DNA from 2 places in the Synechococcus sp. WH 8109 genome. Region 1 is predicted to be linked to the other one. Evidence: predicted binding sites of a transcription regulator. Region 1 holds the regulator's gene; the other holds the start of a gene.
What was found. Region 1 encodes NtcA, which controls nitrogen genes in cyanobacteria. Its sites were predicted from a motif close to GTANCNNNNGNTAC; they were not measured.
Positions count from the first base shown of each region.

Region 2: the regulator NtcA is predicted to act here: its motif matches at 1,996-2,009, upstream of Syncc8109_RS13160 (DUF4278 domain-containing protein).

Region 1 is NZ_CP006882.1:246,938-251,878, reverse strand. It holds gene Syncc8109_RS01235 (thioredoxin domain-containing protein) at 1-13, shown strand, start outside; gene thyX (FAD-dependent thymidylate synthase) at 58-780, shown strand; gene dcd (dCTP deaminase) at 792-1,385, opposite strand; gene Syncc8109_RS01220 (cob(I)yrinic acid a,c-diamide adenosyltransferase) at 1,385-1,984, opposite strand; gene rph (ribonuclease PH) at 2,130-2,873, shown strand; gene ntcA (global nitrogen regulator NtcA) at 2,932-3,648, shown strand; gene Syncc8109_RS01205 (DUF3084 domain-containing protein) at 3,676-4,827, shown strand; gene Syncc8109_RS01200 (hypothetical protein) at 4,824-4,941, shown strand, end outside.
Region 2 is NZ_CP006882.1:1,191,037-1,195,977, reverse strand. It holds gene Syncc8109_RS06500 (hypothetical protein) at 1-30, shown strand, start outside; gene Syncc8109_RS06495 (SDR family oxidoreductase) at 87-752, shown strand; gene Syncc8109_RS06490 (J domain-containing protein) at 768-1,553, shown strand; gene Syncc8109_RS13160 (DUF4278 domain-containing protein) at 1,805-1,909, opposite strand; gene Syncc8109_RS12605 (hypothetical protein) at 2,121-2,381, opposite strand; gene Syncc8109_RS06485 (hypothetical protein) at 2,415-2,606, shown strand; gene Syncc8109_RS06480 (ParA family protein) at 2,616-3,263, shown strand; gene Syncc8109_RS06475 (hypothetical protein) at 3,369-3,596, shown strand; gene Syncc8109_RS12600 (hypothetical protein) at 3,624-3,773, shown strand; gene Syncc8109_RS12295 (hypothetical protein) at 3,849-4,016, shown strand; gene Syncc8109_RS06470 (FAD-dependent oxidoreductase) at 4,218-4,941, shown strand, end outside.

The DNA.
Region 1 (4,941 bases):
CAGCCATGGTTGACACGCCTCGCCATGATCACCACAACTCGTCACTCTGACGCTCCCATGGACCGCTTTCGGGTCGATCTGATCGCAGCTACGCCGAACCCGCAGCAATGCGTGTACGCCGCCATGCATCAGGACTACAGCGAAGGATTCGTGGCCGAAGATCGTGCCAACTGGCCAGATGAGCAGCGGGCTGGAGAGATCTGTGTAAAACGCCTGCTGTCTGGAGAACGCGGCCACTACGGCCCGATGGAGCATGCGCAGATCGTGCTGAACGTGGGCTGGTTCCCGCACTCGGTGATGCAGCAGGCCCGCACCCACCGGGTTGGAGTGAGCTTCGATGTGCAATCGATGCGTTACACCGGTGAACGCATCTGCCGTGCAGCGGATGGAGCCCTGGACCTGGAAGAGGTGTTCTATCTGCGGCCCATCGGTATGTACAGCGATCGACAGGGCAAGAAATACGCCTACACCGAAGCATTACGCCAACAGGATCTTGATCTCTGCCGGAGCGCCGCAGAGCGCTACAGGGATCTGCTCAGGGCCGGCTTCGCCGAGGAGCACGCCCGCGGCATCCTTCCCTTCGACTACCGCCAGCATTTTGTGGTGAGCTTCAGCCTGCGAGCGTTCCTGCACTTCATGGATCTGCGGGCCAAGCTCGATGCCCAGCTCGAGATCCGCCAGCTCTGTGATCTGATGTGGCCCCACATGGTGGAGTGGGCCCCTGAATTTGCAGCCTGGTACTCAAAGAGCAGGCTGCACCGGGCGCGTTTGGCCCCCTAATCAGGAGAGAACTAGACCTTGGCCAGCGTCACCCGTTCCGGTTGGTGCTGGTACTTGCCTTGTCGATCGCTGTAGGTCGTCGAGCAGGGATCACCCTCAAAAAACAGCAGCTGACAGATGCCCTCATCGGCATAGATGCGGCAGTCAGCACCGGAACTGTTACTGAATTCAAGGGTGAGGTGACCCTCCCAGCTCGCTTCTGCCGGGGTGGTGTTCACGATGATTCCAAGACGGGCATAGGTGCTCTTGCCCAAGCAGATCACGGTGATGTTGGGGGGAACGCGCAACTTCTCCAAGGCCACACCGAGGCCATAGGAATGGGCCGGGAGAATGAAATAACGCCCGTCTTCATCCTCATGAAGGGGAGTGGGTTCGAGGTTGGCAGGGTTGAACCGCTTGGGGTTCATCACCGTGCCTGGAACATGCCGGAAGATCAGAAATTCCTGGGGAGAGAGGCGTAAGTCGTAGCCGTAGGAGGAGCAACCAAAACTCAGCACTGGCCGCAGCTTCTGCTCCGGCTCCAGGTGACGGACCAGACCGCTCTGGAATGGCTCGATCATTCCCTGCCCGGCCTGTTCGGTGATCCAGCGATCGCACTTGAGCATCAGAAACCTCGGCGCAACTCCGTGACTTGATCTGCCATCTCCACCACACCGGCGGGGATGGCAGGTCCAGTGATGATCACATCCATCGAAGCGGGCCGCTGCTCAAGGGCTGCAATCACGTCCGCTTCATCCAGGTATCCGAAGGCCACTGCCAGGCCGATTTCATCCAACACCAACTGGTCAAGATCTCCCTGGATCAGATGCTGGCGGCAAATGGACCAAACCTCAGCCACCGCCTCCGCGCCACCTGGATGCCCCGGCGAGGAGAGGCAGAGGGGAACTTGCGGCCGCAGCCAGACAAGGCCTCCGCAAAGCTGCACCCGGCCGGCCGGTCCTTGCTGCACACCCCCTTTGAGGAACTGACTGATCAGAACACGACTGCCCAAGCCGGCAGCTCGCATGGACTGGCTGAGCACACTGGCGAAACTACCTCGATAAGGCGCCGTATGCACTTGCAGCTGCCCTTCGGGAGCCACCAGATGTATGGGTGGCGAGTTAGAGACGTCAGGCAAGGGCCTCAGGCCCGCCCGCTGTAAGGCCTGCTGATCCCGATCCAGGGAATTCTGGAAGGATTGGGGGTCGGCGAGGCTTGTGGTCATCACGGAAGCATCTGTCCGGGCGACCCCGGCAAGACCTTGAATGTAGCGGCGAGATCACATTCCACAAGGGGATTGACACCACCCATGGTGTTTGGACAGGGCGAGAACCAACCGCCTGCGAGGCTTGACGAACTGCACACCACCGATGAGTCAATCCCCTGAACAACGCACTGATGGCCGTCGCCCGCAGCAGTTGCGACCGTTCTCGGTGAACTGGAATCCCATGGGGTTTGCCTTGAGCTCTCTTGTGGTTCACACCGGCCGAACCGCTGTTCTCTGCAGCGTTTGCTTGGAGGACAAGGTTCCCCGCTGGCGCAAGGGAGAAGGGTTCGGATGGCTCAGCGCCGAATACCGGTTGCTGCCAGGATCCACCCCACAGCGGCAATCACGGGAGCTGATGAAACTCTCGGGTCGCACCCAGGAAATTCAGCGGCTGATTGGCCGAAGCCTGCGCGCCGTGATCGACATGGAGCGCCTAGGGGAGCGCACCTTGCTGATCGACTGCGACGTGATCCAAGCGGACGCCGGCACCCGGACGGCCTCGATCACCGGGGCTTGGCTCGCCCTGGACCAGGCCTGCCGATCACTGGTGGACCAAGGAGTCCTGGAGCAATCGCCCCTGATCGATCAGGTGGCGGCGGTATCCGTGGGCTTGGTTGATGGCCAGGCCTTGCTGGATCTGGACTACAGCGAAGACAGCCGTGCCGAGGTGGACCTGAACGTTGTGCAGTCCGGCGATGGCCGTCTGCTAGAAATCCAGGGGACTGCGGAGGGTGCGCCCTTCAGTCGCAGCCAACTCAATGAGCTGCTGGATCTAGCAGAGCCGGGATTGACATCCCTGATGCAGGCGCAACGCCAGGCCTTCAACGAGCACAGCAGCGTTACGTAATAACCGCTACATGGCCGCCACCGCCGGCTCCGTAACTTCGCTTCAACAGGGGGTTGTCATGACCAGTAGCCGAGGTTTCAGCCGATACGCCCCGCAGATGGTGGCTCCAGCTCCCAGCGCAGAGCCCGCCAACCGTTCTCTGTTGGAGATCATCCGGGATCTCGATGGCGCCAGCAGTGAACTGGTGGATCGCAACAAGACCATCTTCTTCCCCGGAGATCCCGCAGAACGGGTGTATCTGATCCGCCGGGGAGCCGTTCGTCTATCCCGCGTCTACGAATCAGGAGAAGAGATCACCGTTGCCCTGCTCCGCGAGAACAGCCTCTTCGGGGTGCTGTCGCTGCTGACAGGTCAACGGTCCGACCGCTTCTATCACGCTGTGGCCTTCACCCGGGTCGAAATGGTGACGGCACCGGCGACCTCCGTAAAGGCCGCCATCGAAGCAGACACCAGCGTTGGCCTGCGATTGCTTCAGGGTCTCTCCAGCCGGATTCTGCAGACCGAGACGATGATTGAAACCCTCACCCATCGGGACATGTCATCCCGGCTGGTGAGCTTCCTGCTGGTGCTTTGCAGGGATTTCGGAGTAGCGGATGAGCTGGGCATCACCATCGACCTGCGCCTGTCCCATCAGGCCATCGCTGAAGCAATTGGCTCAACACGCGTCACAATTACGCGTCTGCTGGGAGACTTGCGTCAGTCCGGTCTGGTTCAGATTGACCGCAAGAAAATCACGGTTCTGGATCCGATCGCGCTGGCCAAGCGCTTCAGCTAGGCCTGCCATCGCACGACTTGTGCAGCCATGAGCGGCTGGGCACTGATCCTGGTTCTGTTGGTGCTCGGGGGTGTGCTGTCGACCCTGGGCGACCGCTTGGGCAGCCGTGTCGGCAAAGCGCGACTGAGTTTGTTCAGCATGCGCCCACGGCGCACCGCCGTTTTGATCACGGTGTTGACCGGCAGCCTGATCAGCGCACTCTCACTTGGCCTGATGCTTCTGGTGAGCCGGCAGTTGCGGGTGGGCCTGTTTGAACTGGATGCCCTGCAGGAGAAACTCCAGGACAGCCGTCAACAGCTGGAGGCAGCCGAGCGGGAACGGGACAAGACCCAAACGGAAACCAAACGGATCGTCATTGAGCTCGAGCAATCGCAGCAACGGGCCAACACCCTGCGCCTCGAACTGGCTCCTCTTCAGAAGGAGCTGGCCCAACTCGAAGCCGAACGTGAACGCCTCAGCCAGGACATCGCCTCACGCGATGCAGACATCCAGCGCACGGAAGCAGAACTCAACAGCGTTCGCAGCCGCATCCGTGCCGGTGAGCAGGAACTCAAAGAACTGGAACGCAATCTGGTCGCCTTGAGGCGTGGATCGGTGGTGATCAGCAGCGGACAGACCTTGGCAAGAGCAACTGTTCGACTCGATGCCCTGGACCAGGCCAAACAGGCTGTCGACAGGCTGTTGCAGGAGGCCAATCTCAACGCCTACCGGAAAGTGCGACCTGGCGAAGCACCCGAACGCCAGTTGATCCGCGTTCCGCGCAGCGATGTGGAACGCCTGCAAAGCATCATCCGCAAACCGGAGACCTGGGTGATCTCGCTGCGCTCAGCCACCAATGTGCTGCGGGGTGAAACAGCGGTTTATGCCTTCCCCGAGGTGCGTCCGAACCGTCCGGTGACCCAACGCGGAGATGTGCTGGCCACCACCGCACTGCAACCGGGTGAACGCACCCCAGAGGGCATTCGCACACGGTTGAACCTTCTCCTGGCCTCGGCCTATGCCGAAGTGCAGCGGCGGGGATCCCTGACCGAGGGCCTTCAGTTCGATGGATCAGCCCTCTCCCAACTGGCCCAGACCCTGATGGAAGGACCCAGCCAAAGCGTGGTCTTGGAAGTGATTTCCGCGGGGGTCAGCGACAGTGCCGATCCTGTCGTCGTCACCATTCAGGCCTCCCCATGAAACGGGTGGCCGTTCTCGATCCAGGCCGCTGCAAATGTGGTCTTGTGCTGGCCGATCTTCAGCTCGGTCTGGTGCGCGAAGGGCATGTACTAGCCCCGGAGGCCGTCGAACCCT
Region 2 (4,941 bases), 940 kb from region 1:
TACGGCGTTGAGGGGGATTTTCCGGCGTGATCGCTTCAGGGGACGGACGCAAGAGCCGGCAGGATGGCGATTGCTGAAGCCTCACGATGGCGACGTTTCTGGTCACCGGCGCAAACCGTGGGATCGGCTTGGAATACTGCAGGCAGCTCAAGGCTCGTGGCGATGACGTGGTGGCAGTTTGCCGTCAAACCAGTTATGAACTCGATGGTCTGGGGTTGCGGGTGGAAGCCGGCCTTGAGTTGAGCGATAGCAAAGTCATTGATGACCTGGTGCAGCGTCTGGATGGTTTGCCCCTCGATGGCGTCATCCTCAATGCCGGGATTTTGCAGTCGATGGGCCTGATGGATTTGGATCCCACCGGGATTCGCCGCCAGTTTGAGGTGAATGCCCTTGCTCCTTTGCTGCTGGCTAGGGCGTTGGTGGATCAGATGCCCAGCGGAGCCAAGTTGGTGCTGATGACCAGCCGCATGGGGTCCATCGACGACAACAGTTCGGGAGGCTCCTATGGCTATCGGATGTCAAAGGTGGCGCTCAACATGGCCGGAAAGTCGTTGGCGATTGATCTGGAATCGCGGGGCATCGCTGTTGCGATTTTGCATCCCGGATTGGTGCGCACCCGCATGATTCGCTTCAATCCCCGCGGGATCCTCCCCGAGCAGTCGGTGAAGGGTCTGCTGGCCCGGATAGATGGCTTGACCTTGGCCACCAGCGGCAGCTTCTGGCATGCCAATGGTGAGTTGTTGCCATGGTGAGGCGGGAGACACGCTTTGGGCTTTGATCCGCGTCAGTGGTCAGGCGGACGCCCGGAACAACGGGTCACCAGCAATGTTGAGGCTTTGCTGGCCGAGAACGACGCTTTGCGTCGCGAGTTGTTGCGGCTCAACCGTGAGTTGGAGCGCCTGCAACGTCAGCAACGCCAACGCATTCGTACGGAGCCCAGATCACATCGCCACTGGAGTGAGCCACCGGCACAAGCTCCACCGCGCATCAGCAGCCAACAGGTGCGGGCCTGGGGGCAGGCCCTCGCCCAGCAGCCGGGATGGACGGCACTGCGTCAGCGGGGGTTGGAGCTGTTGATTGATCAGCTCAACCGCAGCAGTTTTCCTGCTCACTTAACCCTTGAACAGCGGTTGGATCGGTTGGTTCGAGGGCTGGGCACAGATCTCATGGCGGAGGTGGGACCCAAGCCGAACAAGCAAACAACGGCCGTTCTGGCGGCGTTTGCCTTGTTTGGGGTTCGCGCCAGTGAATGGCTGGATGAGGATCCACAGCGCGTGGTGGAGCAGCTGCGTCAGCGTCAGGACCAATCAGGTTCCAGACGGCAGGGTCGCCGCACCCGAACGGACCAGCGTCAAACGGATCGTGAGGACGATGGCCACGTCCGTGACCCACGCCGTGCAGCTTTAAGGGTGTTGAGCTTGGATGCCAACGCGTCCCTCGCTGAGATCAAGCAGGCGCATCGAAAACTGGTGAAGCAGCACCATCCCGATCTCGGTGGTTCTGCTGAGGCGTTTCGACGCGTCAATGAGGCGTATCAGACGTTGGTTCAGTAACGCCTTGGTTCCATAACGCAGCCTTTGCCGTATTGATCGGTCTTGTCCGATGATCTGTGGCAGCAATAGGTGCTGTTGATGCAGGTGGAAGTTGGTGTGGTGCTGATTGGTGCTGGCTTTGCCGTGGGTGTGTCCCTCGCCTTCGCAGTTTGGTTTGAACGTTGGAAGACAAAACAGCCAGATCCTGAAGGCAAATGAGCCATAAAAAAGCCCCGCCTCGGCGGGGCTTGCAAGAGGTCGTCGTGCTGTTGTTAGCTGGCTACTTTCTGACCGCGATAAACAAGAACTGGGCGCTGAACGTTGGAAGCAGCAGCATTGTTCTGATTGTACTTCTGGCCGCGATAGGTCAAGGTCATGATGGGTTCCTCGAAGCAAGCTCAGGTCCCCGTTCCATGGCCTGAGTCGAACTGCGCCTCGCCGAAAACGAGGTGAACGTGATTGCGTAGCAGTTACTACACATCTTTTATATAAGTGGTTTCAATTGACGTGTCGTTCGTGCTGTTACAGAACAGAAACTCTGTTCAGCTCGGATTGGTCAATTGAGGCCTTCAACTGCTTCAAGCGCGTTTAGGTGGTGTGTGCACCGGGCGGGGCTTGAGTTGTGGTGCTTTCTGGGTCATCACGGCTGAAGGGGAATTCGTTCGATTCTGTCGCCGCTTGAATGCTCTGAATGATGGATCGGCTACCGATCTCGAGGTTCAAGCTCTGATAGCTCTTGCTTGGACTCAAAGCTTCCATTAATTCGTTGTTCTGCTGAACAGTTCGGCTGCGATTGAGTGATCTTTGATGCTTACTCAATGTGAAGCTCATGGCGCCGAAGGACGCCATCCGTACGGTGTGGGCATGTCAGTTTTCGCGGTCATGAACAGCTCTCAGAGCAAGGATGATTGGGTGAAGGTGCAGCAGCACAAGTTCCATAAACCCATTGATGTCGACACGTTGATGTGGGTGCGCAATCGCTTGATGCGCTTGGAAGTGGAGGCCCGTTGGGCCGACCGCATCTGTGTGTTTGAAGAGTTCTTCCCCAACGACGCGATCATTCCGCGCATTTAAACCTCAGCCATGTTTTTGACTGTCTTTGGCCAGAAAGGTGGTGTGGCAAAAACCTGCACCAGCATCCATTTGGCTTGTGTTTGGGCTCAGCGGGGCCTGTCGGTGTGTGTTGTTGATGCGGATCGCAACCGCTCGGCAACTGCCTACGCAGCCCGGGGGATGCTTCCGTTTGATGTGGTGCCTGTTGAGGCTGCAGCGAAGGCCACTCGCCATGCGCAAGTGATCATCACTGACGGGCAGGCCAGCAGCCACGAGGATGAACTCAAGAATCTTTCGGCCGGAGCAGATCTTGTTTTGCTGCCCACAACACCGCAGGCGAGATCGGTTGAGCTCACGGTTGAACTCTCCTCAATCCTCAGGCAGATGGACACCATGCATGCTGCGTTGTTGGTGAAGGTGGACAGCCGAAAACAACGGCTTGCGCAGGAAGCACGCCAAATTTTGGAGGGTTTTGATGTGGATGTGATGCAAGCGGAAATCCCCTTGTTGGCGGCGTTCGAAAAAGCAGAGGTGGAGGGTGTTTGTGTGTCGAATGCCGTCGATGATCGTGGCCGTGCCGATCTGCGGCGTATGGGCGGCTGGGCGGCCTACTGCCAAGCCGCTGTTCAGATCCGTGATCGCTTGTCGGCAGCAACGCCTGACGCCATCAGTGCTTGATCAAGAAACAGCTCACTTTCGGCGTCGGTCGCCAATCAGACAGATCTTCTGAGCTGCAGCCGTAATCCTTGGCTCAGCTGATTGAAGGTTGATGGGACGCAGTTCTTGGTTGAAAAATCCCACCCGTTGCTCAGCAGCATCCACTTGGCAGCTCCAGGCGCAATCCGCTTCCTCTGGCGAGGCGACGTTGAAGCCATCCGCCGCGGCGTTTCTGCTCAAGACGCCGAGCATCTCCACCAAAGCCGCATGATCGAAGCCGTGGTGATGCTTGCCATCGGTTTGTCGATGGCCGGCATGGTTTTTGGCAATCTGAACAACGACGAGTCCGTTTAGCTTCAAAAGCGGTTATTGCTTTTGATGATGACCTTGTTTGCCTTCATGCTTGGACAGCTTGAGATCAGCAATCTCACAGCGGCCTTCCTCGCTCTGGTGGCGGTGGTCTTTGTGGGCAGTTTCGCTGTGGTGTCGTTGCAGACCGGTGAGCTGATCAACCCCCCCAAAAAAAAATGACTGACACGTTCGAGCTAAATGGCCGATAGATCGTTCTAAAAGCATTTAGCGACCCTGTCGTCGCTGAACGGGGTGATGGGCCACACTCGACGTCGGATGGATGACGACGACTGGCGGCCCTACACCTGCAAGGCCAATGCAGTTCAAGCTCGGCTCCGCCTCCGCGGTATTCGGGCTCAGGTGCTTGAGGCTTTGAACCCGCTCTGTGCGTGCGCTGAAACTCAGAACTATCCCAGCAACTGAGTCATCGCTGCTGCAGCACCGATGCCACCAAAGAACAACACCAATGGCAGGAAAGCAGGCCAGCGGACGGCTGTATCGGAAGCCATAAAACGATTTAATTTTCGAACGACGCTATTCATTTCTTCATCTCTGTGGCGATGGCGACCGTTTCCGCCCCTGAGCTGCATGATGTGAGACGCCCCAAGCCTCTCTCTCTGGTCGATGCCTGAGCCATCCAAGGCCCCTAACGCTGATGTCTCCCATGTGGTGATGATCGGCGCTGGCTGGGCCGGCTGGGGTGCAGCCAAAGCCCTCTGTGAAGCCGGTGTTCGCGTCACCATGGTCGATGGGATGTCGGATCCCACGGGGAGGACGCCAATGCGAACCGCCAGCGGTAAACCCTTCGAAGCGGGCACCCGGGGCTTTTGGAGGGATTACCCCAACATAAATGCGCTGACCGATGAGCTTGGGCTTACCGATGTGTTCACTGAATTCACCACCAGTGCCTTCTGGTCTCCCGCCGGTCTGGAGGCCACTGCCCCAGTGTTCGGTGACGGGTTGCAGTTGCCCAGCCCCCTGGGGCAGGCCATGGCAACGATCAAGAACTTCAAGCGCCTGCCTGTTGCCGATCGCCTGAGCATTGCCGGCCTGTTGGTGGCGACGCTTGATCTGAACCGCAATGAGAAGACCTTTCGGTGCTACGACGCTATCGATGCGTTGACCCTGTTCCGCCAACTGGGAATCACGGAACGGTTGATAGACGAATTCTTGCGTCCGGTTCTTTTGGTGGGTCTGTTCAAACCACCGGAAGAGTTATCGGCAGCCGTCACCATGGAGCTGCTCTACTACTACGCCCTGGCGCATCAAGACTCCTTTGATGTGCGCTGGATTCGTTCCGGCAGCATTGCTGAGCAGCTGATTGCTCCCCTGGCGGAACGCCTGCTCG